Regions from separate parts of the Vibrio sp. PNB23_22_6 genome, predicted to be linked through region 4. Evidence: predicted binding sites of a transcription regulator. Region 4 holds the regulator's gene; each other region holds the start of a gene.
The links. The regulator CRP, encoded in region 4, controls carbon source genes, mostly activating them, when cyclic AMP is high. The targets are predictions, from matches to a motif close to TGTGANNNNNNTCACA.

Region 1: ACVA54_RS16530 (CTP synthase) is a predicted target of CRP. The motif match lies at 4,706-4,721, and genes of this name have one in related genera.
Region 2: ACVA54_RS02680 (glycogen/starch/alpha-glucan phosphorylase) is a predicted target of CRP. The motif match lies at 4,435-4,450, and genes of this name have one in related genera.
Region 3: rppH (RNA pyrophosphohydrolase) is a predicted target of CRP. The motif match lies at 3,661-3,676, and genes of this name have one in related genera.

The regions. Positions count from the first base shown of each region.
Region 1 is NZ_JBNFXP010000025.1:15,027-23,283, forward strand. Features, by position in the region: gene ispF (2-C-methyl-D-erythritol 2,4-cyclodiphosphate synthase) at 1-260, opposite strand, end outside; gene ispD (2-C-methyl-D-erythritol 4-phosphate cytidylyltransferase) at 278-982, opposite strand; gene ftsB (cell division protein FtsB) at 984-1,265, opposite strand; gene eno (phosphopyruvate hydratase) at 1,598-2,899, opposite strand; gene ACVA54_RS16530 (CTP synthase) at 2,981-4,621, opposite strand; gene mazG (nucleoside triphosphate pyrophosphohydrolase) at 4,779-5,570, opposite strand; gene relA (GTP diphosphokinase) at 5,791-8,010, opposite strand; gene rlmD (23S rRNA (uracil(1939)-C(5))-methyltransferase RlmD) at 8,135-8,257, opposite strand, start outside.
Region 2 is NZ_JBNFXP010000002.1:205,061-213,317, reverse strand. Features, by position in the region: gene malQ (4-alpha-glucanotransferase) at 1-1,734, opposite strand, end outside; gene ACVA54_RS02680 (glycogen/starch/alpha-glucan phosphorylase) at 1,847-4,300, opposite strand; gene malT (HTH-type transcriptional regulator MalT) at 4,869-7,577, shown strand.
Region 3 is NZ_JBNFXP010000007.1:39,100-47,356, reverse strand. Features, by position in the region: gene vpsR (cyclic-di-GMP-binding transcriptional regulator VpsR) at 1-139, shown strand, start outside; gene ACVA54_RS07865 (DUF1127 domain-containing protein) at 640-891, shown strand; gene ACVA54_RS07860 (NADP(H)-dependent aldo-keto reductase) at 1,021-2,055, opposite strand; gene ACVA54_RS07855 (DUF6482 family protein) at 2,204-2,515, shown strand; gene mutH (DNA mismatch repair endonuclease MutH) at 2,531-3,211, opposite strand; gene rppH (RNA pyrophosphohydrolase) at 3,829-4,347, shown strand; gene ptsP (phosphoenolpyruvate--protein phosphotransferase) at 4,357-6,603, shown strand; gene ACVA54_RS07835 (sulfite exporter TauE/SafE family protein) at 6,610-7,401, shown strand; gene lgt (prolipoprotein diacylglyceryl transferase) at 7,471-8,257, shown strand, end outside.
Region 4 is NZ_JBNFXP010000030.1:13,731-21,987, reverse strand. Features, by position in the region: gene ACVA54_RS17735 (aspartate aminotransferase family protein) at 1-329, shown strand, start outside; gene astA (arginine N-succinyltransferase) at 436-1,455, shown strand; gene astD (succinylglutamate-semialdehyde dehydrogenase) at 1,484-2,941, shown strand; gene ACVA54_RS17720 (DUF1338 domain-containing protein) at 3,207-4,004, shown strand; gene crp (cAMP-activated global transcriptional regulator CRP) at 4,091-4,723, opposite strand; gene ACVA54_RS17710 (phosphoribulokinase) at 4,962-5,831, opposite strand; gene ACVA54_RS17705 (YheU family protein) at 5,993-6,205, opposite strand; gene ACVA54_RS17700 (hydrolase) at 6,239-7,240, opposite strand; gene ACVA54_RS17695 (TIGR02444 family protein) at 7,330-7,809, opposite strand; gene ACVA54_RS17690 (ABC transporter ATP-binding protein) at 7,806-8,257, opposite strand, start outside.

The DNA.
Region 1 (8,257 bases), on a different contig from region 4:
TCTTTTACAAGACGATACACGTCTTTCAACAGTTCACGGCTATCCGCCCCTTTCCATTTATCATCCGTATCAGGAAAGTGGCGGCCAATATCGCCTGCAGCGATAGCACCAAGTAAAGCGTCGCTTAATGCGTGCAAAGCGACATCACCATCTGAGTGTGCAATCAAGCCTTGCTCATAAGGTATGGCAACACCACCGATGATAACCGGGCCTTCTCCACCAAACTTGTGCACATCAAAACCGTGACCAATTCGAATCATTTTCTATCCTTTCTTTTCTAGCCGCGTTCACGGCGTAGATAAAACTCCGCTAAAGCAAGATCTTCTGGCTGAGTAATTTTTATATTGCTCGCATTGCCTTGAACTAAGGCCGGTGTTTCACCTCGCCACTCAAGAGCAGAAGCTTCATCGGTAATCGTGACGCCTTGCTGCAATGCGTCGGCCAGCGCTTGAGTCAGTTGCTGAGTTTTAAACATTTGTGGCGTTAGTGCGTGCCATAATGCCTCTCTGTCTACCGTATGATCAATATCTTGCGTTGAATTTGCACGCTTCATGGTATCTCTCACTGGTGACGCTAGAATACCGCCGATTTGGTGAGAACGGCAAACGTCAATCAAACGGTCAATATCAGTTATCGACACACAAGGTCTTGCCGCATCGTGAACCAATACCCACTCACTTTCAAGTTGGGTACTTACATAGTTTAGCCCCGATAGCACCGAGTCTGCCCTTTCTTTGCCACCCGCAATTCGAATAACGTCGGGATGTTGGGCAATCGATAATTCTGGGTAATAAGGATCACCATCTGTCACCGCAACCACAACCTTAGCAATTTTAGGATGAGAAAGGAGTTTCTCGACCGTATGCTCCAAGACGGCTTTACCGTCAATCATCAGATACTGCTTAGGGCGGTCTGCTTTCATTCGACTACCGACACCGGCTGCAGGCACGATTGCAACATGAGATGGCGCTGAATCTAACATTTTACTGATTTTCCTCACCAATAATGCGGTAGAAAGTTTCCCCTTCTTTGACTAGGCCAAGCTCATGACGCGCTCGCTCTTCAATCGCATCAAGACCTTGTCGTAAGTCATCAATTTCTGCGAACATCTCATTATTACGAGCTTGCAGCTTGCTGTTCACTTGTTGCTGAACTTCAATTTCATCTTTCACTGTGTAGTAGTCCGACACTCCATTTTTACCAAACCATAGAGTGTATTGAAGCCAGCCAAACAGTAACGTAAGGGCTATAACAAAGATTCGCATATCGCTGCTAACATTCTGTACCGGAAGGGATTAGATAAGAGGACATATATAGCATAAATGCGAGGTAGCCTCTAGGGGAGATGAAGATACTCACACGCTCCTTACAGGAAAAAAAGCCGCAAAATGAAACAAAGAGATTCTCTACCCTCTTCTTCGGCATTCAAAGAAATGACAAATAAAAGTTCGCGATACTCCTTTGAAGTCCGTTCTCGACTCTCGAAGAAAAGTGTTCCAAAAGGGCGAAGCCCGCGCCATTATATCAGATAAAAAAAACGCCCCACCGAAGTGGAGCGTTTCAAAACTTTAAGCTAAGCCATTAATTCAATTAAGAATTAAGCTTGACCTTTAACTTCTTTAAGACCGTTGAAAGGAGCGCGCTCACCTAGAGCTTCCTCGATACGGATTAGTTGGTTGTACTTAGCAACGCGGTCAGAACGGCTCATAGAACCAGTCTTGATTTGACCTGCAGCTGTACCTACCGCTAGATCAGCGATAGTTGCATCTTCAGTTTCGCCAGAACGGTGAGAGATTACTGCTGTGTAACCTGCATCTTTAGCCATCTTGATTGCAGCTAGAGTCTCTGTTAGAGAACCGATTTGGTTGAACTTGATAAGGATAGAGTTAGCTACGCCTTTCTCGATACCTTCAGCAAGGATCTTAGTGTTAGTAACGAATAGGTCGTCACCTACTAGTTGAAGCTTGTCACCTAGTAGTTCAGTTTGGTGCTTGAAGCCATCCCAATCAGACTCGTCTAGACCGTCTTCGATAGAAACGATTGGGAATTGGTTAGCTAGCTCAGCTAGGTAGTGGTTGAACTCTTCAGAAGTGAAAGTTTTACCTTCGCCTTTCATGTTGTAGATGCCAGCTTCTTTGTCGAAGAACTCAGATGCTGCACAGTCCATAGCAAGAGTAACGTCTTTACCTAGTTCGTAACCAGCAGCTGCAACAGCTTCTGCGATAACTTCTAGTGCTTCAGCGTTAGACTTAAGGTTAGGAGCGAAACCACCTTCGTCACCAACTGCAGTGCTGTAGCCTTTAGACTTAAGAACTTTAGCTAGGTTGTGGAACACTTCAGCACCGATACGTAGACCTTCTTTAAGAGTCTTAGCACCAACTGGTTGGATCATGAACTCTTGGATGTCAACGTTGTTGTCTGCGTGCTCACCACCGTTGATGATGTTCATCATTGGTAGAGGCATTGAGAACTGACCTGCAGTACCGTTTAGCTCAGCGATGTGCTCGTATAGAGGCATGCCTTTAGCTGCTGCTGCAGCTTTAGCGTTTGCTAGAGAAACCGCTAGGATAGCGTTCGCACCGAACTTAGATTTATTTTCAGTGCCGTCTAGTTCGATCATTACTGCGTCGATTGCAGCTTGGTCTTTCGCGTCTTTGCCAACTAGAGCTTCAGCGATTGCGCCGTTTACCGCTTCAACAGCTTTAAGAACACCTTTACCTAGGAAACGGGCTTTGTCACCGTCACGTAGTTCAAGAGCTTCGCGAGAACCAGTAGATGCGCCAGATGGAGCAGCAGCCATACCTACGAAACCGCCTTCTAGGTGTACTTCAGCTTCTACTGTTGGGTTACCACGTGAATCGATGATTTCACGACCTAGAACTTTAACGATCTTAGACATTGAATGTTTCCTTCTCGTTGAATATATAATGTCAAAATTAAAGGCAGCAACACAGCTTACGTTACTGCCTGTATTCCTTACTTACTTCTCAAATTCGCCGCGTTGGTATTCACCAGCCGCTTTCACGAAACCAGCGAACAGTGGGTGACCATCACGTGGTGTAGATGTGAACTCAGGGTGGAATTGAGCCGCTACAAACCATGGGTGAGCTGGGTTCTCAATCACTTCTACCAGTTTCTTGTCTGCAGATAGACCTGATACTTTTAAGCCTGCTTTTTCGATTTGCGGACGAAGATTGTTGTTCACTTCATAACGGTGACGGTGACGCTCATAAATAGTCGCGTTGCCGTAAAGCTCACGTGCTTTTGTGCCTTTTTCTAGGTGACAAAGTTGTGAGCCAAGACGCATCGTACCACCTAGGTCAGACTTCTCGGTACGTTCTTCAACTTTACCTTCGCCATCAACCCATTCTGTGATCAAGCCTACCACAGGGTACTTAGTTTCTTTGTTAAATTCTGTTGAATGCGCACCTTCCATACCCGCTACGTTACGCGCGTATTCGATCAGTGCGACTTGCATGCCTAGACAGATACCTAGGTAAGGAACATTGTTTTCACGAGCGTATTGCGCTGCACGAATCTTACCTTCGATACCACGGTCACCGAAACCACCAGGAACAAGGATTGCGTCTAGACCTTCAAGGATCTCGACACCTTTGTTCTCAACATCTTGAGAGTCTACATACTGAATCTTAACGCTCAGACGGTTCTTAAGACCTGCGTGTTTTAGGGCTTCGTTTACTGATTTGTATGCATCTGGCAGTTCAATGTACTTACCAACCATACCAATCGTAACTTCACCTGTTGGGTTCGCTTCTTCGTAGATTACTTGTTCCCACTCAGACAGGTTTGCTTCTGGAGCATTAATGCCAAAACGAGCACAAACAAGATCGTCTAGACCTTGAGCTTTGATTAGTTGAGGGATCTTGTAGATAGAATCTACGTCTTTCATTGAGATAACTGCTTTTTCTTGAACATTACAGAAAAGAGCAATCTTCTTACGTTCGTTTGCTGGGATCATACGATCTGAGCGACAAACTAGAATATCTGGTTGGATACCGATAGATAGCAGCTCTTTAACAGAGTGCTGAGTTGGCTTAGTTTTCACTTCGCCAGCAGCTGCTAGGTAAGGAACTAGAGTTAGGTGCATGAACATTGCGCGCTCGCGACCAAGTTCTACTGCTAGCTGACGAATTGCTTCCATAAATGGCAGTGACTCGATATCACCTACCGTGCCGCCTACCTCAACGATAGCAACATCATGGCCTTCAGAACCTGCGATTACGCGGTCTTTGATAGCATTAGTGATATGAGGAATTACCTGAATGGTAGCACCTAGGTAGTCACCACGACGCTCTTTACGTAGAACGTCTGCGTAAACACGACCAGCAGTGAAGTTGTTACGCTTAGTCATCTTAGTGCGAATGAAACGCTCGTAGTGACCAAGGTCAAGGTCAGTCTCCGCACCATCTTCTGTAACAAACACTTCACCGTGTTGAGTTGGGCTCATTGTGCCTGGGTCAACGTTGATGTAAGGGTCAAGCTTCATCATCGTCACTTTAAGACCACGAGCTTCAAGAATAGCCGCAAGAGATGCTGCTGCAATACCTTTACCTAGAGAGGATACAACCCCGCCAGTAACAAAAATGTAATTTGTCGTCATGTTTAACCTGAAATTGGTTGAATGAGGGAAATGGAGTGCTTCTGGACGGGACGTAAATATACCAGAAGCTCCCTAACGCCACAACGTGAAATCTATCACACCGCAATTTTTTATTTTTTGCTTCAAATCAAAGTCGAGTGCTCATGCCATTTTGGCTTCACTCTTCTCGTTTTACTTCATCCCACATCGATTCCAGTTCATTCAAACTAAAGTCCGTTAGCGTTTTTCCCTTTTGCGCGACCTTCGCCTCTACGCCTTTAAAACGTCTTGAAAACTTCAAATTCGCTTTAGACAGTGCCACTTCAGGATCTTGCCCCAAGTGACGTGAAAGATTTACCGTTGCAAACAATAAATCCCCCAACTCAAGCTCTACCTTAGTTGCATCTGGTGTGATTTGAAGTACCTCTTCCATGACCTCTTCAATTTCTTCTTGAACCTTCTCTACTACCGGGCCAAGTGAATCCCAATCGAAACCATATTTAGCGCATTTCTTTTGAATCTTTGTAGCACGAGAAAGCGCAGGCAGAGAGTTTGGTATTGAGTCTAGAATACTTTCTTCCGATTTGCCTACTTGTGCTTTTTCTTTGGCTTTTTCCGCTTCCCAATTGGCATGAATTTCTTCTTCGGAATCAAATTCCACTTCAGAAAAAACATGAGGATGGCGACGAGTCAGTTTTTCATTCACCGTCTCCACCACATCAGAAAAATCAAACAACGCCTGCTCCTTGGCCAACTGACTATAAAAAATCACTTGATACAACAAGTCTCCGAGCTCTTCTTTTAGGTTTGACCAATCGCGGTTTTGAATCGCATCAACGACTTCATAGGTTTCTTCGATAGTGTGAGGAACGATAGTGTCAAATGTCTGCTTTAAATCCCAAGGACAGCCACTTTCTGGGTCACGCAGCTTCGCCATGATTTGTTCTAACTGTTCAATTGGATGACTCATTTTTCTGTTCCTTTAACCCTTTCTATCTAAAGAAAAAGGTGAGCAGTCAAAACCACTCACCTTTGTTATATGTTGATCAATTCTCTAAATAATTGAAGCTGTAGCTAGGCGGCAAGCGAGCGAGACTCCTGAGCATAGCTTGCCTATGTGATGAGCCTGGGCCGGCACTCCGGAGTGAGCGCAGGCAACAACGCTATCAGCTTCAAGTATGACGAGAATTTTAGCCGAGGCGTTTTACCGACATGACATCCTTAATCTGCTCAACGCGTTTCGATACGCGAGAGAACACTTCAAGGTTGGTGACTTCAAGATCAAAGTCCATGATCGACATTTGCGTACGGTAATCGACGCGGCTCTTCATGCTGGTGACTTTGATTTTTTCGTTGGCAAACAGTGTGGTGATGTCTTTTAGTAGACCGCCACGTTCCATCGCTTCAACGCGAACGGTCAGGATGTATGAGCCAACATAGCCGCCACCCCATACGGTATCGATGATACGTTCTGGTGCATGATGGCGAAGCTCATCAAGCTGTTCACAATCACTGCGGTGAACCGAAATACCTCGACCTTGGGTGATGTACCCTGCGATTTCATCACCTGGGATTGGCTGACAGCAACGCGCAAGGTGCGTCATCAGGTTATCGACCCCCTCGACAACCACGGCATCTTTTTGTGGTCGGCTTTGTGCGGGTGCTTTACCCTCTGCTTCTTGCAGCTTTTCGAGCGCTTGCTTGTCTTCTTCTTCGGCTGTTGGCTTATTAACTAATGCATTAATATGGTTAACAATTTGGTTAATTCGCAAATCACCACTACCAATGCCAACGTAAAGCTCATCCGCACTGTTGACGTTAAAGCGCTTCACCGCGTAGTGCTCTGCATCTTTGAGCGTTGCACCAATTTTTGCTAACTCATGTTCAAGAATTTCACGGCCGGCTTCTAGGTTCTTCTCACGGCTTTGCTTACGGAACCATGCATTGATTTTCGCACGCGCGCGGCCTGATGTGACGAAACCTAAAGAAGGGTTTAACCAATCACGTGATGGATTCGGTTCTTTCTGAGTGATGATTTCTACCTGATCGCCCATTTGCAGTTTGTGGGTAAATGGTACGATTCGCCCCGCAACTTTGGCGCCGATACAACGGTGGCCCACTTCTGAGTGAATGTGGTAGGCGAAATCAAGTGGCGTCGCGCCCATTGGCAAGTCGACAACATCGCCACGCGGGGTAAAGGCATACACGCGGTCATCGAATACCTGACTGCGTAGCTCATCCAGCATTTCGCCAGAATCGGACATCTCTTCTTGCCAATCCAGTAGCTTACGTAACCATGTAATCTTCTCGTCGTAGCCGCTGCGAGTACTTGCACCTTCTTTGTATTTCCAGTGCGCAGCGACACCCAGCTCCGACTCTTCATGCATTTGCTTGGTTCGGATCTGGATCTCTATTGTCTTACCTTCCGGACCAAGGATGACGGTGTGAATTGATTGGTAACCATTTGGTTTTGGGTTGGCGACATAGTCGTCAAACTCATTTGGCAAGTGCTTGTATTTGGTGTGAACCACACCAAGTGCGGCATAACAGTCTTGAAGTTTGTCGGCGATGATACGTACTGCACGTACGTCAAACAATTCATCAAATGCCAGACTTTTCTTCTGCATTTTTCGCCAGATACTGTAAATATGCTTTGGACGACCACTGACTTCAGCGTTGATGCCAAAAGTGTTCATTTCTTGAGTGAGGTCATCAACAAAGTCTTTAATGTACTGTTCACGTACAATACGGCGCTCAGAAAGCTGCTTAGCGATTTGCTTATAGGTTTCAGGTTGTTGGTAACGAAATGCGTAATCTTCTATTTCCCATTTCAGCTGACCAATACCAAGACGGTTAGCAAGTGGCGCATAGATGTTGGCACACTCTTTTGCGGCTGCACATCGCACCTCATCTGGCGCTTGTTTGACTTCAATCAGGTTGCAGATACGCTCAGCCAGCTTGATGACCACGCAGCGAAAATCGTCGACCATCGCTAACAGCATACGACGAACGTTATCCACTTGAGACGACGCCGCACCGCCGTCCATGGTCACATTAAGTTGTCCGATGGCTGCCATTTCCTCGACACCATCAATCAATTTAATGATTTCTTTGCTGTATTTCTCTTCCAGTGCTTCTCTGTCAAAAGCACCACTAGAGACCAAAGGAAACAGTTGGGCAGCGATTAACGTCGCTTTATCCATCGACAAGGTGATCAAGATCTCGATCATCTCTCGTCCACGCCACAACAATAGCTCAGCCTGTTCGTGATCGACCAAAATCGTTTGGCAGTCTCGATACACTTCAGCTAAGCGTTTTGCTGTGTTCTTCTCTTGCCCTAGGCTAGCCACCCAGTTATCAAGTTCAAACTGTTCGTCTTGGTTTAAATGCGCGCTTCTTACCGCAACCATCTCATCATCCTAATTATTATATTTGTGTGGTTTGACTATCACCATCCAGGTTAGTTCTAGTGCCCCGCGTTATGCGCAGGCTTTTTGACCACTCACCACAAGTAAGTGGCCAACGTCTTAAAGGTTAAGACTTTTCAAATAGTGCCATCGACTCTAAATGGCTAGTATGAGGGAACATGTCCAGCATACCCAATTTGGTTAATTGATAGCCTTGTTCTAGTAAGCTCTGACTATCCCTTGCAAGGGT
Region 2 (8,257 bases), on a different contig from region 4:
AAGTGCCGACATAGATTGTTCAGCATAGTGCTTAGGTGAAATAAAACCACCATCCTCTTTTGAGGTTTCGAAGAAGAAGACTTTGTAAGAATGCACGCCTGCATCACGAAGAATGTCGACGATTTCATCTGGTACCGTACCTAAATCTTCACCGATAACAGAACACTGATAACGGTGTGACTCTAGCGCCAAAATTGCTAGCATGTCTTCCACTGGATAGTACAGGTAAGCACCTTCTGTCGCCTTCTCGCCTTTTGGAATCCACCACAGACGCAAAAGACCCAGCACATGGTCAATACGTAGCGCACCACAGTGCTTCATGTTTGCACGTAGCAGCTTGATGTACGCATCGTAGCCTGTTGCTTGCAGCACTTGTGGATTTAGCGGAGGTAGACCCCAATTTTGGCCTAGAGGGCCAAGAACATCAGGTGGCGCACCAATGCTCGCATCCAACACTAGGTTTCCTTCATCCGCCCAAGTTTCACTACCAGAATCCGCAACACCTACCGCTAGGTCGCGGTAAAGACCGACAGACATTCCTTTCTCTTTGGCCAGTGCTTGCGCTTCTTTGATCTGGCTGTCTGCGATCCATTGTAAATACATGTACAAGTGAACACGGTCTTGGTTATCTTTAATGTATTTCTGAGTCTCCACAGAATTAAATGTGCGATATTTCTCAGGGAATACCGGCCAGCCCCACACGCTTGAATCTTGAGCATGCAGTTCACCGTGTAGCGCATCGAATGCGGCTTGGTGAAGTAGGCTTTCGCCACCTAGCTCAACGAACTCTAAGAATGCACGAGCACGAACCGTGTTCTTATCTAGATGGCGTGCTTTGAACTCACTAAATAGCAGCGGTAGAACGCTCATCTTGAGCTCAGACACTTCGGTGTAGTTGACCCAGTGTGATTCTCGCGCTTTTTGCAAACGTTGTTGGAAATCCGCATTACCAACGTGCTGTTGCGCCTCTTTACTTAACGCGAACTCAGGTACTGAACTTACGTCGATATACATGATGTTCAGCCAACAGCGAGAAGATGGGCTGTATGGGCTTGCGGCTTCTGGGTTCGCAGGGAACAACGAGTGAATTGGGTTCAAACCAATGAAGTCACCGCCACGAGAGGCAATGTCACTCACCAACTGCTTAAGATCGCCAAAGTCACCGATACCCCAGTTATGCTGAGTGCGTAGCGTGTAAAGCTGGATGCTTGGCCCCCATAGCTTTTTATGCTGGTTGAGATCTTCTTGTTTGAAACACGCTTTTGGTGTGACGATCAACGACATTTCATAAGGCGTCTTACGGCGCTTACGGATAATGATCAGTTTGTGGTAACCCCATGCCAAGTTCTTTGGCAATGCAAACACTAGAGGGCCACCCTCAGCACGTTCGTCACGAACAATTTGAGACTGAAGATAGCCTTCAAGTACCTCTCCTTGTTCTGTTTCTAAACGCCAGCTAAATTCACTCTCGCGAGCACTCGTACCTAGGTTTAGTTCCACTTCGACTGGCTCGCCGTCGCGTAAAACAAGAACTGGGGCTAGTACGTCTTTCTTATGCTTTTTCTCAGCAGAAGCCAGTAGCTTCTCGTCGCTGCTAGTATCGTAGCCAAGTGAAGTGAGCAAACGGCGTAATGTTTCTTCAGAAACTTTTGCCTCGTCTCCCCACGCGCTGACGTAGCTATCAGCCAATCGCGCCATGTCTGCGACTTTCTTTAATGCTGTTTGTTCTTTCATCGCTTTCTCCGAAGGTAATACCAACACCTTCCATGTAGGGTCATTTTTTATCGATAATTATTTAAAAATGCCAAAGGTAGCGCTCGGCTACCTTGGTCTTAACTGGGCTTTGTTAACGCTTTACTGTTTCAAGTTTCCAGATGTTGTTCACATAATCTCGGATTGAGCGGTCTGATGTGAACTTACCAACTAGGGCAGTGTTAAGAATGGCTTTCTTAGCCCAACCTGCTTGGTCTTTGTATTGTTTGCCCATTTCTTCATGCGCTTTTACATAAGATGCGAAGTCAGCAAGACATAGGTATGGGTCACCACCATCAAGTAAACTGTCGTACGTTGCACGTAGTAGACCTGGTTGACCTGGCGTGAACTCTTCACCTGTTAGTAGGTCTAGAGACGCTTTCAGTAAGTGGTCAGCATTGTAGTAGTCGTAAGGGTTGTAGCCAGCTGCTTTAACCGCTTTCACGCCTTCAACATCAAGACCGAAGATATAGATGTTTTCATCACCCACCTCTTCACGAATCTCAACGTTCGCGCCATCCATCGTACCGATAGTTAGTGCACCGTTAAGAGCCATCTTCATGTTACCTGTACCCGAAGCTTCCTTACCCGCTAGCGAGATTTGCTGTGAAACATCTGCCGCAGGGATGATGATCTCGGCCATGCTCACGCGGTAATCAGGGATAAATACCACTTTAAGCTTGTTACCGATGCGAGGATCGTTGTTGATCTTATCGGCAACCTTGTTCACTGCGAACATAATTTCTTTCGCTAGGTGGTAACCTGGTGCTGCTTTCGCTGCGAAGAAACATACGCGTGGCTCACATTCAAAACTAGGCTCGTTTAGGATGCGGTGGTATAGAGATAGAATGTGTAGCAGATCGAGATGCTGACGCTTGTACTCGTGCAGACGCTTGATTTGAACGTCGAAGATAGCATTCGTATCGAGTTCGATACCCATGTTCTCTTTCACCCAATTCGCGAGGCGCTCTTTGTTCTCTTTCTTCACTGCCATGAATTCTTTTTGGAATTTCGCGTCAGTAGCGTACTGAGCAATACCTTCAAGTTGCTCTAGTTTCGCTGGCCATTCTGAACCCACTTTCTCTGTGATTAGCTTAGAAAGGCCTGGGTTACAGAACTTCAACCAACGACGAGGCGTAATACCATTCGTTACATTATGTAGACGAGTTGGGTACATCTCGTGGAACTCTGGGAATAGGTCTTTCTTAACCAACTCAGAGTGAAGCGCTGCTACGCCGTTTACCGCGTAAGAACCGATGACACATAGGTTAGCCATGCGAACCATGCGGTTGAAACCTTCTTGAATGATAGAGAGCTTAGCTTGCTTCTCACCGTCACCAGGCCACATCGATCGAACTTCTTGTAGGAAGCGGTGGTTGATTTCAAAAATGATTTCCATATGACGTGGAAGTAGACGCTGGATTAGCGACTCTGGCCATGTCTCTAGCGCTTCTGGTAGTAGCGTGTGGTTGGTGTACGCGAACGTGTGAGAGCTGATTTCCCAAGCCGCTTCCCAAGTAAGACCTTTCTCGTCCACTAGGATGCGCATTAGCTCAGGGATAGCAATCGTTGGGTGCGTATCGTTTAGCTGGATAGTCTCTTGCTTCGGCAATTCCGCGAGCGTGTAACCTGCTGCTTCGTGGCGACGTAGGATGTCGCGCACAGACGCTGCTGAGTGGAAGTACTGTTGCATTAGACGCAGTGTTTTACCTTTCTCGTGGTTATCGTTCGGGTAAAGCACTTTGGTGATGTTACCTGCGTCGATCAGCGCGTGTTGCGCTTCGAAGTAATCACCATTGTTAAAGCTAGCTAGTGAGAATGGTGCAATTGCCTGACATTCCCAAAGACGTAGAGGGTAAACCGTATCTGATTCGTAACCTACAATAGGTAGATCCCAAGGCATTGCTTTTACAGACATGCCAGGAACCCATTTACGAACTTCTTTACCGTTCACGTTGACCACTTCAACGTGACCATAGAAGCCGATTTCTTGTGCGAGCTCTGGACGAGCAATTTCCCATGGGTAACCTTCAACGCCACGCCATGCGTCTGGCGCTTCTTGTTGACGACCATCTTTGAACGACTGCTTAAACAGACCGTATTCGTAGTGCAGGCCGTAACCTACGGTTGGGAATTCTTGCGCTGCACATGAGTCCATGAAACATGCCGCTAGACGACCTAGACCACCGTTACCCAATGATGGGTCACGCTCTTCTTCTAGAAGGTCTGTTAGGTTGTGACCTAGTTCAGCCATTGCTTCAGTGATCTCTTCGTAAAGGCCCATGCTGATTAGGTTGTTACCAGTCAAACGACCGATAAGGAATTCTAGTGAAAGGTAGTTAACACTTTTCGCATTCTTAATGCGAGGATCTTCTTCTGTGGCCAACAAATCGCATGTTGTGAATTCAGCCAATGCGTGCCCCATTGCTAGATACCAAGCGCGGCTGTCTGCATTTTCAATCGTATGTGCGTAAGTGACAGATAGATGTTTCTTCACGCTTTCTTGGAACGACTTCTTGTCAAATTGTTTCTGTTGAGTAGGTTTCATTAAGAAATTCTCACGTCTTGTAGTAATTCATCTGCCATACATCGTGCATTTCCCTAGGTGAAGAAACATCCTCCTGCATCTCCTCACTGATAGGAGTAGGAGCTAGGGCGTAGGGGGGGGAGCATTGCAAAGTTAGTGATCTAAATCTCAACACAGCAGTCGATCCTGCCCTTGCTAGTGATTCAGATCACAACCAATTTAGAGAAAGAGTAAATTTTATTCATGACGTTTTTTTAATTGACCTTTTTACTGGGATGTAAAAACTGTCTTATCGATCACATTAAAAGATTTTACGCTAATGGTTTTTCTGTAAAAATCGCGCAACCCAATCTACACGAGACCAACAAAATCAACATTTAGGTGATTAAAATCACAAAATCAGGGCGTAGATGAGCAATGTTTACTCAGTTCTTAAGAATTAGGAAGTGGATCAAAGTAAATAGCATTTCTCATGTCGTACCATTCAAAGCGACTCGCCACCCTAACATTTTTTGCACACAATCAAAATTTGGTCGTGTGGGTCTGTTTCTAGTTTCGCTAGCTCAAAAATTTAAGGACAGAATTAACAATGTGGATTCCATCTAAACTCACTCGCCCCGGCCGCTTACACAATGCCATCGTCCGCCCACGAGTGTTGGACTTACTACAACATGCGCCTTACTACAAACTGGTTTTGTTTCGCTCCCCTGCTGGTTACGGCAAAACAACCATGGCAGCTCAATGGTTGTCAGATAAGCCAAACGTCGGATGGTATAGCATCGACGATAGCGACAATGATGGCTTCCGTTTCGTCAATTACTTACTACAAGCTTTAAACAAAGCAACCAATTACAGTTGCTCTAACGCTCAAAAGCTGGCTGAAAAGCGTCAATTCTCTTCTTTACGCTCTTTATTTAGCGAAGTTTTCGCTGAGATGGAAGATTTTCAGTACGAGTGTTATATCGTTTTAGATGATTACCATCTGATCGCCAACGACGAAATCCATGAATCGATGCGTTTTTTCTTAAAGCACATGCCAGATAACCTCACGGTGGTCGTGACGAGTCGTGCTAACCCACCACTAGGGACTGCTAACCTACGAGTGCGTGACCTGATGATCGAAATTGGCAATGAGCTGCTGGCATTCGATACCGAAGAAACCACGCGCTTTTTTAACCAACGCATTGCCGATGGCATTGATGAAGATATGGCAAACAACCTACGCGGTTACGTAGAAGGATGGCCATCGGCATTGCAGCTCATTGCACTACAAGCACAGCATCAAAACCGTACTCTCGCGCAAACGGTAGAGTCAGTTTCTCAGTTTAATCACGCTCATCTATGGGATTACTTAGTTGAAGAGGTTTTTGACCTACTCGATAACGAAACCCGTCATTTTCTCATGCAAGTGTCGGTTTTGAACCACTTCAATGATGAGCTGGTGTTCGCGTTGACTCAACGTGAAGATGCATTAGGCATGATTGAATCGCTCAACCGATACGGTCTTTTCATCTATCCATTAGAAGGCGAGCAAAACTGGTTCCGTTTCCATAATCTGTTTGGTGAGTTTTTATCTCATGAGCGTCTTGCTCGCATTCCTCAGCAAGAAAAAGACTTACACCGCAATGCCGCCGTAGCGTGGCTAAACCAAAAAGCACCACATCAAGCGCTCCATCATGCACAGAAATCCTGTGACATAAGCTTAATCATTGAAATTCTTAACGAGTTTGGCTGGAAGATGTTTAACCAAGGTGAGTTGGCCACTCTCGAAGCGGCAATTAACCAACTTGATCGTGAGCTGCTGTTTAGTCACCCTAAATTAACCATGCTACGTGCTTGGCTAGCGCAAAGTCAGCATCGCTATAATCAAGTTGGCAAGCTACTAGCAGAGGCAGAAAAGGAACACACTAAGCGCAAGATCGAATTAGACTCTGGCTACCAAGGCCAAGCCAATGCCCTACTTGCCCAAGTTGCCATAAATAGTAACCAGCCAGAACGCGCGCTTGAACTCGCTGAACTGGCGTTGAGCCAGCTAAGTTCAACGATATACCGTAGCCGTATCGTTGCAACCTCAGTCGTAGGTGAAGTGAATCATGTGCTTGGTCAACTAGACCGAGCGTTGCCGATGATGCAACAAACTGAAAAACTGGCACGCCAATATCAGGTATACCACCAAGCACTTTGGGCTATCTTGCAGCAAAGTGAGATCATGATCGCGCAAGGTTACGTTCAAGCAGCATTCGAATTGCAAGATTCCGCCTTCCGCTTGATTGAAGACCAACAACTGCAGCATGTTCCTTTGCACGAGTTCTTGCTGCGTATTCGTGCGCAAGTTTTCTGGTGTTGGAATCGTCTAGATGAAGCCGAAGAGTGTGCGTACAAGGGTCTGCAAATCCTGGAAAACCATTCACCAAGCAAGCACTTACACAGCTATTCTATGCTGGCACGTATTGCAATTGGCCGTGGTGAACTGGACAAAGCGGGCAAGTTCATTGAGCACATTCAACACTTGATGAATCAATCGACTTACCACGTCGATTGGACAGCAAATGCCTCACTGTCGTTGATCCTTTTCTGGCAAGCCCGTGGCAACATAGAAGCGATTCAAGAGTGGTTAATTACTGCTGTGCGCCCTGAGTCAGCATGCAACCACTTCCAGCAACTTCAGTGGCGTAACATCGTACGTGCCCACATTAATTTGGGTCAGTACGATGAAGCTCGCCAAGCGTTGGAATTCTTAAAAAGTGAAGCACTGCGTGCCAATTTGATCACTGACACCAACCGCAACCTAGTCGTAGAGGCGGTATTTGCGGTGCGTCAAAAAGACGAGGAACAAGCAAAAGATCTGCTGAAAGAGGCATTGGTGATGACCAACCAAACCGGTATGATTGGCAACTTCCTTATTGATGGCGCGATCATTGGCGGATTACTCGAAAAACTGAGTCTACGCCATGAATTGGGCGATCTAGAGCGTCACCGCGCCCAACAGTTGATGAAAGACATCTCTTCCAATCAGCGAAGTCGATCCATTCACTTTGATGAAGACTTCATCGAAAAATTGGTGAATCACCCGAACGTGCCAGAACTAGTGCGTACTAGCCCACTCACTCAACGTGAATGGCAAGTACTGGGCTTAATTTATTCGGGCTTTAGCAATGAGCAAATTGCTCAAGAATTGGATGTTGCTGGCACGACTATCAAGACGCACATTCGCAACTTATATCAGAAACTGAATATTGCTAATCGTAAAGAAGCGATTGTTACAGCAGAAAACTTGTTGCAGTTGATGGGCTATTAAGCCGTTAGATGACCGCTGTAAAACACCGGGTTGACGTAATACGTCAGCCCTTTTTTTTCGCAATTTTATCAAATAATGCAAATTGCAAAGAAAATAAGCAACTTTTCACATATAGCAACATCACCTAGATATACACCCAGTGGTTTCAAGATGCAGGATTCAGTGCGTGGTTGCTGACTCAAGCTCAAAGAAAATAACGCAACATAGTCGCGAATTCTTTCCAAGTTGTTTAACGATAACATTGTCTCAGTGACACGCTCCCAAAGGGTTGGTTGCCTTAGGAATATCGTTCAGACAAAAAAAAGCCAACCGCAATAAACGCGATTGGCTTATATTTGATGTGAACAATATGTATTCACTAACAACGTCAGTTGGCTAGGTGACCCTCGGCTTAAGAAGGGTCGAGACAAATTATGCATTAATCATGCCATGATTGTAAAGTGTTATTTTTGGGCACGATATCTCATATCAAATTCCTTTAAGCAACAACCTTTTGCAAAATGCAAAACAATAATGCAAATTGCATTTGCATTGCGCAATTCGATAACATAAATGATAAATAAGTCATCAAACAACTAGATTCACCGTATTTGTCTGTTATTTGCTGTAATTTACCTAACTAACAGCGATGGTTACTTAAGAGATAGACACCGCGCACAACGCCATATCACTCTGTGTTT
Region 3 (8,257 bases), on a different contig from region 4:
TGAGCGTGATGCATTGCTGGTGGTTCTTGAGTCGCATTCAGGTCAGGTATCAAATGCAGCCAAAGAGCTGGGGGTGTCACGCGCAACGATGTACCGTCTGCTCAATAAGCACAATTTGATTTCAGATCAAACGGTCTAGTGATGGCAGAATAGCGTAAGGGGACGTATCGTTCCCTTTTTTTATTCCGATTATGGTTTTTATAAAATCTCACAAGCAACCCATTCTTTGGGTGAATGTGTTATTTCAAAATGCATATGCAACCGATATGTGAAAATTTAATTTGTTTTTTGCTAGAAAGAAAAAACGCGGGTTGATAATTACGCAGGGTTGCTTACAATTTAACCGTAACTCATAGAGTTATATCATTTCAATCACGGATTAATTTTTAGCTAGGAGGCGCAAGATGAAACAATATGTTGTTAACACCACTGCTTGCGCTGATCGTATGCCTGTCGTTCGTCTAGCCATTAAGACGGTCAAACAGGATACAACAGGCTCATTCGATTAAATTAATCCGTCACCTATCAATCTCACTAGGCTGCGGAAAAGTAGCGGCTTAGTCTCAGCAGACTCCTTCTGTTTAAAACACGCACTATTTTTCCCCAGTCGATCATTTATCGTAATTTGGAGAAAACATTATGCGTCATTCTATCTATTTGAAACTGGCTACTTTGCTAGTAAAGGCAGACCTAAAACGTGAGGAAAAACAGTGGCAGAGAACGGTTCGTCGCAGTAGTCATAACATTCCATGGACGAACGAACATCTGTTGAGAGACATAGGTTTGGACAAAGAACGCCGTTCAACTCATAGCAGCATTCCTGATGTCGTTAAAGTTGAGCGTCGAGTCCATCACCTTCGTCGAGTGTTAACTTCGCGAATACTGACGTAATCCAAAGCCCAAGTTGAACGATCCATCATACGTATTCAGTTCAATTTGGGCTTAATATAATCAAAACAGGCTGACCATTGTGGTCAGCCTGTTTTGATTTTAGTGTTTGCTACTTTAGCGTTGCTTCGCTTATGGGCAAGGGTTCGAGTAGGTCGTACCAATGGCTTGGATTTCTGTTAATAGCTCGTCACTTAAGACGATCTCAATACTCTCTATGTTGGTTTTTAGCTGTTCTAGATTCGTCGCGCCAATGATGTTTGAAGCAACAAATGGGCGTTGATTAACAAATGCGAGTGCCATTTGTGCCGGATCTAAACCATGTTCTCTTGCTAAATTGACGTATGCCTCGGTCGCTTTTATACCCTGTGGTGTGAAATAGCGAGCAAAGCGTTCCCACTTGGTGCAGCGTGCGCCTCTAGGTTTCGCATCATTAAGGTATTTACCGCTGAGACAGCCAAAGGCCAGTGGTGAATAGGCTAATAGTTGTACACCTTCGTAATGACTGATTTCAGATAAACCGACTTCAAAGCTGCGGTTGAGCAGATTGTAGGGATTTTGAATGGAAACGATACGTGGTAAGTCATGCTTTTCAGCGAGTCGGAGCAAAGACATCACTCCCCAAGGCGTTTCGTTTGATACGCCGATGTAGCGTACTTTCCCTGATTTTACCAACTCTGTTAGTGCTTCCAATGTTTCCACTAAAGTGACTTCTTCTTGTTTATCTGGATAGGGGTAATTCAGCTCACCAAAACAGTTGGTTTGACGCTGCGGCCAATGCAGCTGATAGAGGTCTATATAATCGGTTTGTAAGCGCTGTAAGCTGTCCTCAATCGCGGTATGGATATGACGACGATTGAGACTCATATTCTCGCGAATATAAGGTACATTTCGCGGACCTGCGATCTTGGTTGCGAGTAGCACTTTCTCGCGTTTCCCGCTCTTAGCTAACCAATTCCCGATGTATTGCTCTGTGAGCCCTTGAGTTTTAGCTTGCGGTGGAACGGGATACATTTCTGCGGTATCAATGAAGTTAATCCCGTAATCAAGAGCAAAGTCGATCTGTTCAAAGGCGTCTCGTTCAGTATTTTGTTCACCAAATGTCATAGTACCAAGGCTGATCTTACTGATCTCTAGAGATGAGTGAGGGAGCTTCGTATATAGCATATCACTTCCTTGCACAGTTTACGGTCGAGTAAGTTATTACAATATAGGGGAATTCCAACCAACTGGGCAAATGATTTCCGTTCGTAGATTGGATGACTCGAAAGCGGAGCATTGTGCAACTACACTTAAACCGTAAAGGAGGTGAATTATGCAGATACATCAACTGGACATGTGGCTACATGGCCACCACAAAGATACCTACAAAAAACCTAAGGTTTTTGTGATTGGTTGTTCTGATGTCTCTGACTATTTGCTAGCAGTGGAGTATAAACATCAGCTTGAGCCAATAAAAAATGGCGAAGATCCCATTCACTTTGGGTCGTTAGAGTTGGTGAAAGAAGAGCTGCTGCGGTTAGGGATAGATAAAGCCTACTTGAGACTGCACAACGCTTACGATGAGTTCGGTAGTGAAGGCTCTGACTCGTACTGTGACATTGAACTGTCACTGGTGACGCACTGATCCAAGACAGCATCATTATTCTGATTGTGCGTTGATGTAATGCTTCAGTAGGATCTGCTCAGTAAATTGTGTTCTGAGATAGAAGCCTCGAGGTAGGGTTTTTATCGGTTTTCCATAAGAGCTATAAGCTTCCGTCAGTGCTTTTGCATTGGCGGCTTTTGGGCGCAAATGCAGTGCTTCGCCATGTCTGGCCGAAATTTGATCGAATTTGCCTAGAACGATCATTTCCATCAACTCTTCCCAATCATTTCTTAGGATGTGTTCTTCTTCTTGGTCAGGAGACCATATTAGTGGGCTGCCTACACGTCTTTCTGCGAGCGGTATTTCTCGCTCCCCCTCAACGGGTACCCACAATACGCGAGATAGTTTGTTACGCACATGGCTGGTTTCCCATGTCAGTCCTTGTACACCTGTCAGTGGGGCAACACAAACAAAGGTCGTCTCTAATGGCTTGCCAGAGTAACCAATAGGAATGCTCTTTAATTCTATCCCGAGCTTGGCGAAATCTTGCTGAGGTTTACTTCCCGCAGGCGCACCGAGATGCCATTCGAGCAGTTGACCCACCCAGCCTTTATCGCGTTTTAAGTTCTCAGGCACGATCATTTCGGCTTCTTCTGCAAGCTCAGCAAATGTTAAGCCTGCAATGTCGTGTGCTCTTTCCATGAGTTCAGCTTCAGAGTGTGGTTCTGGTTTCATAATGTGATAGTGATAACTAAAACATTGAGTTTACCAAATTACCGGAAAATACACTGCCCAAGATTGCATCAAGCTGAATTAAGAATGATTAATTCACTACTTATCCACAGAAATGACAGCAACCGACAAGATCTTGATGGGTAGTGGACGAATACACAGTGTTATGGCGGTGTATTGCGACTTGATTTTAGCGAGATAACCTGAAGTCCTACCTGTTGTATGTGGATAAATAGCCTATTGAACGATCTTTAACCGATCTGTGTGTGGTGAAAAGATCATCAAAATAAATGAGGGCGCATTTTGTTCATATAGAGGTTATAATCATTTATTATCAGTTGTTTATTGTGATTTTTCTCAATTTTAGATAATGGCGCTAAGAATGGTGTTGAACAAAAAATATTGTTGATGTCGATTTCTTCACAAAGTTATTCACAGAAAAGGTGAATAAATGTGGGTCATGTCTCAATGCTATGTTGATAAAGTTGGATTTGAGTAAAAGATATCCAGTGAAGGCGAGGTGCTAATAAATCTTGCTCATATCACATCAGTAAGTTTGCTAGTAATGGGGATATGTGGAAAAATCACGGTAATAAAAAATTATTCATAGAGGTTAGCCGGTGATAGATGGCGATGGTTACCGACTCAACGTTGGTATTGTGATATGTAATAACCATGGTCAGGTCTTCTGGGCTAAACGATACGGGCAGCACTCATGGCAATTTCCACAAGGTGGAATTGACGAAGGTGAAACACCTGAACAAGCCATGTTCAGGGAGTTATATGAAGAAGTCGGTCTGACGAATAAAGACGTTAAGATCATAGCAGCAAGCCGTCATTGGTTAAGATATAAGTTACCAAAGCGATTGGTTCGTTGGGACTCTAAGCCTGTTTGTATCGGCCAAAAACAGAAATGGTTTCTGTTGCGATTAGAATGCGATGAATCTCGTATCAATATGCAGCGTGGGAAATCCCCTGAATTTGATGGTTGGCGCTGGGTGAGCTATTGGTATCCAGTTAGGCAAGTTGTTTCTTTCAAGCGAGATGTTTATCGTCGAGCCATGAAAGAATTTGCATCTTTAGCGATGCCTTTTCGCGAGCGTAAAACGAAAGGGAAAAGAAAAAAGCAACGTAGGTAGAGGATAAACATGCTTAGTCAGCTAAGGGACATAGTTGAAAAAGTCTCCAGAGTCGATGATGTACATCTGGCTTTTGATATATTGGTAAAAGAGACTTGTGCTGCCCTTTGTTCTGAGTGTTGTACTATCTATCTTGCAAATGAAGAAATGCAGCGCCTTGAGTTGATGGCAACTCAAGGCCTTATTTTTGAAGGCGATAGTATTCATATCAACTTCAATGAAGGTCTGGTAGGGTTGGTAAAGCGTAGTGCTGAACCGCTAAACCTTGCAGAAGCGGCGACCCATCCTGATTTTAAGTTTTTTCCTCAACTTGGTGAACAGGTTTACCACTCGTTCCTCGGTACACCGATCATTCACCGCAAAAAAGTATTAGGTGTTCTGGTCATTCAGCAAAAAACGCCACGTTTGTTTAGTGAGATGGAAGAGTCTTTCCTTGTGACGCTCTCAGCTCAGCTTGCGGTGTTGATTGCTCATGCTCAAAACCTCGGTCACTGGCAGTTGGCATCGAAGCCTAAAGTGATAAAAGGATTGCCTGCTTCTACGGGCGTGGCGATTGGGGAGTTTTGGTTTGACAATACCCAGCCTAGCTTAAATGATGTATTCCCCACATCGACTCTGGATAAAGAACGTGAACACGAACTTTTGGCGGTTGCCGTAGAGAGGGCATTAAACGACTTCCGCCGTATGCGTAAGAAACTCGACAGTGAAATAAATAAAGATGCGTTGGCCATTTTTGATCTTTTTACTCACTTACTTAACGACCCTATGCTGCGCGGAGATCTTAAAAAACAGATTGAGAAAGGTGATCGAGCGGAATGGGCTTTACGTCAAGTTGTTGAGACTTACTCTAACCGCTTTGCCCGTATGTCTGACGTCTATCTGCGTGAGCGCGCACAAGATATCAAAGAGCTTGGCCAAAGGCTGTTGTACTTTCTACAAAATAGTGAGCAAGAGCATTCGGCGATTGATCGCCCGGTTATCTTGGTTGCTAATGAGTTGACGGCAACCTTACTGGCGTCCATTCCTAAGCAGCACCTGCTTGCCGTCGTATCACTGGAAGGTGCGGCGAATTCCCATGCGGCGATTTTATCACGCGCTTTAGGCGTCCCTGCTATCATGGGAGCTCACATTAACACCTGTGAGGTGAATGGTAAGCTAGGGATTGTCGATGGCTATACGGGTGAGGTTTTTTTAGAGCCGAACCGTCAGCTTCTGCGTGAATATCGAAGCCTGGTTAATGAAGAATCTGAGCTGTACGCAATGGTCAATAAAGATCTTGCGTTGCCAGCAACGACTCTCGACGACCTCCATGTTGAAGTGATGCTTAATGCGGGCCTTAGCGCAGACAGCAATATTGCGATTAACTCCGGTGTCGATGGCGTCGGTCTGTATCGAACAGAAATTGCCTTTTTACTTCAACATCACTTTCCATCGGAAGATGAGCAGTATCATCAGTACCAAGCAATATTAAATAGTTACCCAAACCAGCGTGTGGTGATGCGTACTTTAGATATTGGTGGTGATAAGCCGCTGCCATATCTACCCATTGAGGAAGATAATCCCTTCTTAGGCTGGCGTGGTATCCGTTTTACATTAGATCATCCCGACATTTTCTTAATCCAATTACGTGCCATGCTCAGAGCGAGTGCTGAGAGCGGGAATTTGAGTATTTTGTTACCGATGATTTCGGGCATTAAAGAGTTGGATGATGCCATTACCTTGATCAATCAAGCCTACAGTGAAGTCGTGTTACTGGATGAGCGGATCCCGGCGCCGGACATCGGTGTCATGATTGAGGTTCCATCCATGGTTTACTTATTGCCAGCAATTGCGCATCGAGTCGACTTTGTATCTGTTGGCACGAACGATTTGACGCAATATTTGCTCGCGGTGGACCGGAACAATTCTCGAGTTGCGGATGTTTATGAGTCTATGCACCCAGCCGTGCTCTTAGCCTTGAAGCAAATTCATGATGTCTGCCATCAGTATCAAGTGCCAGTTTGTATCTGTGGTGAGTTGGCTGGAGACCCCTTTGGTGCACTATTGCTACTGGGGTTAGGTTATACCTGTTTGAGTATGAACACCTCCAATGTTGCTAAGGTTAAATACTTAATTCGTCATAGTGAACAAAAAGAACTAGAAAAACTCGCCAAACAAGCCATGTCGATGTCTTATGGACAAGATATTCACCAGATGATGCATGATTTTTTTATTCAACAAGGATTTGCAGGCTTTATTCGTGCGGGTAAAAAGTAGGTAATTGTGACTGTTTCTTTATTTTTTTTATTGTTGGCGCTAGGCGCTTTTGTTGGCGTCATGGCGGGGCTTCTTGGGATCGGAGGCGGCCTGATTGTTGTGCCAGCATTGTTGTATCTCCTTCCACTTGCGGGCATTCCAATTGAGATGAGTATGCATATGGCTCTCGCCACATCGCTTGCGAGTATCATTGTGACATCGGGCTCATCCGCCCTGAACCACCTTAAACTCGGCAACGTGGACATGTTTGTGGTGAAATGGTTGATGCCAGGTGTGGTGATTGGTGGCTTTGTTGGTGCTAATCTTGCTGAGTGGATCCCGACCCATTACTTACCAAAAGTTTTTGGGGGAATTGTTTTTTGTCTTGCTGTACAAATGTTTCGCTCGATTAAAGTAACCAGAAACAGATCGATGCCAAGTCGTTCCGTCACCGTGATGTATGGTATGGGGATTGGTGTGGCATCTAGCCTTGCGGGGATTGGTGGTGGTTCACTATCAGTGCCATTTTTGAATAAGCATGGGATCGAAATGCGTAAAGCCGTGGGATCATCATCAGTATGTGGCTGCGTGATAGCGATTTCAGGCATGATGGGCTTTATTTTGCATGGCTATAACGTTGAAGGTTTACCTGCGTATAGTATTGGGTATGTTTACCTGCCAGCTCTGATTTCGATAGCGATGACGTCGATGATGACGACCAAATTTGGTGCGAAAATGGCAACCAACCTTCCTACAACGGTATTAAAGAAAATCTTTGCGGTGTTCTTAATGTTTGTCGCAGCAACAATGCTGCTGTGAGTTTATACCCAAGCCTCTTGAGGTTACTTAGGTATATTTGTTTTATTTGCTATAAGAAGAGAATGATTTATGTCTCAGGGATACTTTGAATTTCCCAATATTGATCCGGTTTTAATCTCTATTGGTCCTGTGTCGGTGCGTTGGTATGGCTTGATGTACTTGATTGGTTTCATCTTTGCCTTATGGCTTGCTAATCGTCGTGCAGACAAGCCGGGAAGCGGCTGGACGCGTGAGCAAGTATCAGACTTACTGTTTGCGGGCTTTCTTGGCGTCGTGATTGGTGGTCGTGTTGGCTATGTTCTTTTCTATAATTTCGATCTGTTTCTAGCCGATCCTCTTTACTTGTTTAAAGTGTGGACGGGGGGGATGTCGTTCCACGGAGGACTACTCGGTGTTATCACCGCAATGTTCTGGTATGCACGTAAGAACGGTCGAACATTCTTTGGTGTGGCCGATTTTGTTGCACCGCTTGTGCCATTTGGCCTAGGTATGGGGCGTTTAGGCAACTTCATGAACAGTGAGCTTTGGGGCCGTGTGACCGATGTACCGTGGGCAATCATCTTCCCTAATGGCGGGCCTTTACCACGCCACCCATCTCAGCTATATGAAATGCTACTAGAAGGTGTGGTGCTATTCTTCATCTTAAACTGGTTTATTAAGAAGCCACGTCCACTTGGTGCCGTGTCAGGGCTATTTTTAGCGGGTTACGGAACATTCCGTTTCCTCATTGAGTTTGTCCGTGAACCGGATGCGCAACTTGGTCTCTTCGGAGGGTACATTTCGATGGGGCAAATATTATCGTCACCAATGATTATTTTGGGCGTTGGAATGATGGTTTGGGCATATAAACGTGGCC
Region 4 (8,257 bases):
AAGCTGTGGTTGATGAAGTCAGCAAGCCAGAGACCTTAGCGGGCGTACTAGAGCGTGAAGTGATGTTCCGCGAAGGTCTAGAGAAGATCAACGCGAAGTACAACCTTTTCTCTGAAGTGCGTGGTAAAGGTTTGCTGCTTGGTGCGGCGCTGAATGAAGAGTGGCAAGGCCGTGCACGTGACGTACTGGTTGCCGCTGGTAAACAAGGTCTCATGGTATTGGTTGCGGGTGCCAATGTCGTACGTTTCACACCATCACTCGTTATCACACAACAAGAAATCGAAGAAGGCTTGGCAAAATTGGACAAAGCGATTGCGACGTTAGTGTAAACGCGATCCCGGTTTTATTGCCAACGCAACCCCCATCAAGGACCTCTGATGGGGGAATTGTTCCTACAATTTAGTTAGGATTTTCTTGCATCTGGAGGGAGTATTGATGCTAGTAGTTCGCCCTATTGCAATGTCGGATTATGACGCGCTGCACACCTGTGCGGTTGAGTCAGGCCATGGATTTACATCTCTACCGGTTAACGAAGAACTGTTAACCAATCGAATCAAACACTCAGAATACAGTTTTGCTAAACCAGACGTGAAAGAAGCTGGTGATGAAGGCTACCTGATGGTGGGCTTTGACTCTGAAACGGGTGAAGTCGCAGGTACCACTGGCATCGAAGCTTCAATTGGCTGGGATGTGCCTTTTTACTCTTACCACATCAGTAAAGTGGTGCACTCATCGCCAAAACTTGGGGTAAACAATGTGGTTAAGCTGCTGACGTTTGGTAACAACTACACGGGCAACAGTGAAATCTGTACCTTGTTCCTACGTGAAACATTCCGTGGAGGGTTGAATGGTCGCTTGATGTCGAAGTGTCGATTTTTGATGATGGCTGAGCACCCAGAACGTTTCTCAGACACTATTTTTGCTGAGATGCGCGGTGTATCAGACGAGAACGGTAACTCACCATTTTGGCAGTGGCTACAAGAGCATTTCTTTTCAATTGACTTCACGCTTGCTGATTATCTAACCGGTATCGGCAAGAAAGGTTTTATCGCTGACTTGATGCCGAAGTTGCCAATCTACATCAACCTGTTGAGCCCAGAAGCGCAAGCCGTAATTGGTCAAGTGCATGACAACACGCGCCCGGCGTTGAAACTGCTAGAGAATGAAGGTTTCACCAACCGGGGTTATGTCGACATTTTCGATGGTGGTCCTTCAGTGGAATGTGACTTACGCAATATTGAATCGGTACGCCACTCATTCCGCGCTAAAGTCAAAATTTCTGAACATACCAGCACGCAAGACTTCTTGATGTGTAATTCATCATTCGAGAATTTCCGTGCCGCGGCAGCAAAAGCGGCTTATGACGCAGAAACACAAAGCGTGGTGCTCGCGCCAGAATTGGCGAATGCACTTTTGGTTGGTGAAGGGGATTTTGTTCGCCTTCTTCCGCAGTAACTGACGACAGAATTTAAGGATAGAAACAATGACACATTGGATTGCAGGTGAATGGGTACAAGGTCAGGGTGAAGCATTTACGTCTTTGTCGCCGTACAACCAAGAAGTGATCTGGCAGGGCAAAGGCGCGACGGCAGAGCAAGTGAACCAAGCGGTTGCTGCGGCGCGCGAGGCGTTTGTTGACTGGAAGAAGCGTCCATTTGCAGAGCGTGAAGCGATCGTGTTGGCTTTTGCTGAGAAAGTGAAAGAGAACAGCGAAAAAATTGCCGAAGTGATTGCTAAAGAAACCGGTAAGCCGATTTGGGAAACTCGTACTGAAGCGGCGGCAATGGCAGGTAAAATTGCGATTTCTATCCGTGCTTACCACGACCGTACTGGTGAAGCGACACGTGAAGCCGCAGGCAACCAAATTGTATTGCGTCACCGCCCATTGGGTGTAATGGCGGTATTCGGCCCTTATAACTTCCCAGGTCATCTGCCAAATGGTCACATCGTGCCAGCACTACTTGCGGGTAACACAGTGGTATTCAAGCCGTCTGAGCAAACGCCATGGACGGGTGAATTAGCCATGAAACTGTGGGAAGAAGTGGGTCTACCGAAAGGTGTGATTAACCTAGTCCAAGGTGCGAAAGAAACCGGCATTGCGCTAGCGGACGCGAAAGGCATTGATGGCGTGCTGTTCACGGGTAGTGCAAACACAGGTCATGTTCTGCATCGTCAATTTGCAGGTCAGCCGGACAAGATGCTGGCGCTGGAAATGGGTGGCAATAACCCGATGGTTATTTCGGGTAACTACGGCGACCTAGATGCAACGGTTTACACCATCATCCAGTCAGCCTTCATCAGCGCAGGTCAACGTTGTACCTGCGCTCGTCGTCTGTACATTCCGTTTGGTGATAAGGGTGATGCAGTGATTGCTAAGTTGGTGGAAGCGACACGTAACATTCGCGTTGACCAACCATTTGCTGAGCCTGCGCCATTCATGGGACCACAAATTTCGGTCGCGGCAGCCAAGTTTATTCTGGATGCACAAGCTAACCTGCAAGCTCTTGGTGGCGAAAGCTTAATTGAAGCGAAAGCGGGCGAAGCGGCGTTTGTTTCTCCGGGCATCATCGATGTGACGAACATTGCTGAACTGCCAGATGAAGAGTACTTCGGTCCACTTCTGCAAGTAGTGCGCTACGAAGGGCTAGAGAAAGCGGTAGAGCTAGCGAACGATACGCGCTTTGGTCTTTCTGCGGGTCTGGTTTCAACTGACGACCAAGAGTGGGAATACTTCGTTGACCACATTCGTGCAGGTATCGTGAATCGCAACCGTCAGCTGACGGGAGCCAGTGGTGATGCACCGTTTGGTGGTCCGGGGGCGTCAGGTAACCTACGCCCAAGTGCTTACTACGCAGCAGACTACTGTGCGTACCCAATGGCATCAGTGGAAGGTCGCGAGACGGTCTTGCCTGCAACATTGAGCCCAGGTGTCAGCCTGTAATCGAGAAATACGAAGCGGTAACAAAGTATCACCGCTTCTATCTGCCAGAGCTATTTACCAAGTTAGGATTCCGGTAAAGCGCGCTGGCAAACGCCAAAGGCGAGCTCAAGACTCCCCAACGCGTGTTGACTGACTGGCATTTATGCCTCACATACCGTCACAGGTTGATGACCGCGTGTTCGTGATTCTGGACAGCCTTGGGGCTGTGAACGAGCGGTCAACTTCCTCTTATCTCTAACTCTACATTTCATAACAAGGAGTCGTTATGACGCCCGATGTGTTATTTGAATCGCTATGGCAAGACTACATTCAACGTCTTTGCCCTTCTGCTGCTAAAGTCCATCAACTTCTACAAGAAGATGAGCCTTTGATTAATGACCATATTGCGCTACGTACGTTTAATGTCGCTCCCCTCGGTATTGAAACGTTGGCGAAACCATTTTTGACAGTGGGTTATAAAGCCTGTGGTGACTACGTATTTGAAAGCAAAAAACTGGTGGCAAAACACTTTGAGCACCCAGATCCAAAGCAACCAAAAGTGTTTATCAGTGAGTTGAAGGTCGATGAATGTTCGCCAGAGCTGCAAGACATCGTTCATAAACTGGTCGAGCAGGTTGATGCTTCAAAGCTGATTGGCAGCGGCTTCTTGTATGGTGGACGTTTGTGGGAGATTAGTTACGCTGATTTCCAAACGTTGGCGAACGAGAGTGAGTATGCCTCTTGGCTTGCTGCACATGGTTACGGCGCAAATCACTTTACCGTGAGCGTAAACCAACTTAACCAACACCAAGAAGTGAAGCAAGTAAACGACCACCTACGCACAGCAGGCTTCACCATCAACGAAAACGGCGGCGAAGTAAAAGGTACGCCACAGGTGTTGCTAGAGCAATCTTCGACCATGGCCGATAAAGTGCCAGTGGCCTTTACGGAAGGTGTTGAAGTGATTCCTGGAGGCTTTTACGAGTTTGCTAAGCGCTACGCAATGGATAACGGTGACTTGTACTCAGGATTTGTTGCCGCATCGGCAGATAAGATCTTTGAGAGCACAAACGGAAAAAAATAGAGGGCGCTAATCCAGTGTTTTTCTAAAACAAAAAAGCCACCAATGTTTCTATTGGTGGCTTTGAATTTTTTAAACGTTAATCGGAATTAACGAGTCCCGTAAACAACGATAGTTTTGCCGTGTGCAGAAATTAGGTTCTGCTCTTCTAGCATCTTCAAGATTCGGCCTACTGTCTCACGAGAACAGCCAACGATTTGACCGATTTCTTGACGAGTGATCTTGATTTGCATTCCGTCTGGGTGCGTCATTGCATCTGGCTGCTTAGCAAGGTTCAGAAGAGTCTGAGCGATACGACCAGTTACGTCTAGGAACGCTAGGTCACCCACTTTCTGGCTAGTAACTTGAAGGCGACGAGCCATTTGCGCAGAAAGGCGCATTAGGATGTCAGGGTTTACTTGAATAAGTTGACGGAATTTCTTGAACGAAATTTCAGCCACTTCACAAGGAGATTTCGCACGAACCCATGCGGTACGCTCTTGGTCTTCTTCGAATAGACCTAGTTCACCAATGAAGTCACCTTGGTTTAGGTAAGAAAGGATCATCTCCTTACCTTCTTCGTCTTTGATAAGAACCGCAACAGAACCTTTAACGATGTAGTACAACGTTTCAGCTTTCTCACCCGCGTGAATTAGCGTGCTCTTAGAAGGGTATTTATGAATATGACAGTGTGAAAGAAACCACTCTAGTGTTGGGTCGGTTTGAGGTTTACCTAGAACCATAATATATCACTTCCTCTGCAGGGTACGCTTGCGCTATCCGTATTTTAGCTAAGCCCGAATTAGCTTACTAGAATAAGAATACTTTTCTATACTGCAAGCTCTCTTGTGTTTCGGTTAGAAATAGTATCCTTTTTCGAAAACGATTTCTTGATTTTAATCGTGCCATGGTGGAGATTTTGTAAGCAAAAATGTGCACATGATCACGGTATGAAAAGTAAACACTTTATTCGCGAGGTTTTTAACCAATTTTACCCGTTTCGATGAGCTGTTGCAGAATCGGCCTGACGATGAGCTCCATGGCAAAGCTCATCTTACCGCCGGGCACGACAATGGTGTTGTGGCGTGACATAAATGAGCCGTCAATCATAGCGAGTAGATAAGGAAAATCGACATTTTTAATGCCACGAAGGCGAATAACAACAAAGCTTTCATCCAGACTTGGTATGCCTTTGGCGTTAAGTGGGTTTGACGTATCCACGGTCGGGACACGTTGAAAGTTGATGTGGGTACGAGAAAACTGTGGTGTAATGTAGTTAAGATAGTCGTCCATTGAGCGCACGATTGAATCCATCACGGCTTCACGAGAGTGACCTCGGTCGCGCGTATCGCGTACGAACTTTTGAATCCACTCTAAGTTCACGATCGGCACCATGCCAATCAGAAAATCAACATGCTGAGCCACATCGACATCACCATCGACCACGCCGCCGTGTAATCCTTCATAGAACAGCACGTCACTGTTTTCAGGTAAACCTTGCCACGGGGTAAAGGTGCCTGGCATTTGGTTATAAGGTACGGCTTCATCAAAGGTGTGCAGATAGCGGCGTACACTACCAGTGCCATCCTGGCCAAATTGACGGAAAAAGGCTTCCAGTCCAGGGAAGTTATTAGCTTGAGGGCCAAAGTAACTGATGTGTCTGCCTTGATCACGCGCTTTACGAATTTCTACATCCATCTCTGGGCGAGTAAAGCGGTGGAAGCTGTCCCCCTCAACCCATGCGGGCTTGACGTTCATCATATTGAACATCTTACGGAAGGCTTCAGATGTGGTCGTAGTACCGGCACCGGATGAACCAGTAACTGCAATGATTGGGTGTTTCGCTGACATGACAAACCTTGTCGAAAAATTACTTACCCAGCTGAATCTTAGGTAAACAAGTCCATTATTCGTTGGCAATGTGCAGCGAAGTGGCGCTGCACGGTTGATAATCCACTATAGCATGTAACAAGCGCTTGTCATGGAGTGAAATACGGTAAAATGTGCGGCAATTAAAATTTTTGTTTTAACTGAATATCAACGGTTTCATGCAGTTCAGAAAACACGATGACCGCCTCTCCTTTCTCCAGCTGTGATTTAACTTGATCGATTTTGTCTTGCAGGGAAATTTCTACCGTGCCGTAGTCAGTGCCTTCTCGTAGCACAAACTCACGGATCAAGTTTTCTAGCGTTTCTGGCGCAATGTCTTGCCAAGGAATGATCATAAATACCTCAAACGTTTATGACGAATGGTTAGTTTACAGAGTTTGCTGTGCGGATACAGAAGAAAGATGATTCGCCGCGATACTCTCATAATAGGCGGGCAGCACTTCTTCAAGCCAGAATTTAGGTTTTAATGCTGTGCCAGTGAGAAAGCCTACGTGACCACCGTGCTCATACAGGCGGTAATCAATGTTATCGGGCAGAACAAACTTAGGGATCACCGCATCGGTCATGAACGGATCGTCTTTGGCATGAATGATCAGTGTCGGTAAAGCGATCTGCTGAAGCTTGCTTAATCCCGAACATTGCTCATAGTAGTCCTGTGCGTCTCTGAACCCATGTAATGGTGCGGTGATCAGATCATCAAACTCATATAAGCGAGTCACGCGTTTGATCGAACGATAAGAGAGGGCCAGTTCTCCATGGATCAAGTCGTGCTTTTGCAGCGCATTACGCTTAAGTGATGAAAGCAAGTAGCGTTTGTAGACCTTAGAGAAGCCTTGCTCAATACGATTGGCGCACGCAGCCAAGTCCAGTGGCGCAGACACAATGGCCGCGGCACTCAAAATAGGGTCGTCTTTATACTGCGCCAAGTAGTTTGCTAACATATTGCCACCAAGAGAGATACCGACCGCGACTTTAGGGTTATTAGGAAACCGTTGATTAAGATACTCGAGGAAGTGACGCGCGTCAGTGACCTCACCAGAGTGATAGGCTCGGGCTTTCTTGTTCGGTTTGCCGCTGCAACCGCGAAAGTGCATCATCACCGATAGCCATCCGGACTGTGAGAAAGCATGCATCAAGCCATTGGCGTAAGGACTGTAAAAGCAGCCCTCAAGACCATGAAAGAGGACGAAGATGGGTTTGTTATTGGCATGATGGTTTGCTTCAGACCAAGCTAAATCCAGAAAATCCCCATCAGGGGTATCTAAGGTTTGCCAAACAGGCGTAAACAGTGCTTTTTTACGAATAAATCGTGGTAACAGGGTTTGGAGGTGCGGGTTCTTGATCCCGGCGGCTGCAAAAAATTGTGTCATACCTAACTGCTCTTCCGTGTACTTTCAGAGTTTGCTGAAAGACTTATTAATATAATCCTTTATAGCTTTAGTATAGATATTTTACTGAGTTATGGATGCTGAATGTTCGGTACTGGAGCTGAGAACGCATGTTGGAGGTGCTCACCGCCAAGCTGACGACAGTATCTTTGAGTCAGTGGTTCACCGTCATTTTTGATGAGTTTTAGAGAGTTAATGCAATCAACCAGATCCGATTGTTGCTGTTTTTCGAGTTGCAGTTCGAACTGTAGGGCTTCGCGGTACAGGGCATCGTTAACTTGAGACTTAAGGTGGCGACGTAGTTCGCGAAAAGAGTGGAGCATGGCTTCGCTGCGGCCTAGGCAGTTTTGCACTTGCGGCCAATCTTGCTCCAGGAAGATGACCTGCTGCTCATCGAGCCATCTGAGCAGCAGCAGTAGATTCACATTACCGTGATAGTTGTTTTGCAATGACAAGCACGCTTCTTTCACTTCTCGCACACCATAAAATTGCAGACTGAAGTGCCAAAGGTGTTCTAGGGTTAGTGTGTATTCTGCGTGCTTGGTTGTCATTGATTAAACTCTAGCTCCATCTGCTCTAGTGTTTCTTGAGCAGTCATCCATTCCATCTCGGCTTCTTCAAGTTCGGCTTTGCTCGAGGCTTGAAGTGCTAACACTTGGTTAAGTTTAGCCTTATTTTCGGCTTCATACAGAGAGTTATCTGCCAATTGCTCTTCTGCGTTTGCCAGAGCTTCGCCTAACTTATCCATTTTATTTTCTAACTGTGTCAGCGTTTTGCGAATTGGCGCTGTTTGTTTACGAAACTCAGCGTCGCGTCGCTTTTGCTCTTTTTTCGCCGCAGCGCTATTCACGTTGTCTTTCGCAGGTTGTGCTGCTTGCGCTTCTTTACGCTCAGCTTTCTGCTGTTCTGTCAGCCACTTGTAGTAATCGTTCAGGTCACCATCGAAAGGGGCGACTTGGCGATCGTGGACAAGGTAAAGATCATCGGTGGTCGCGCGTA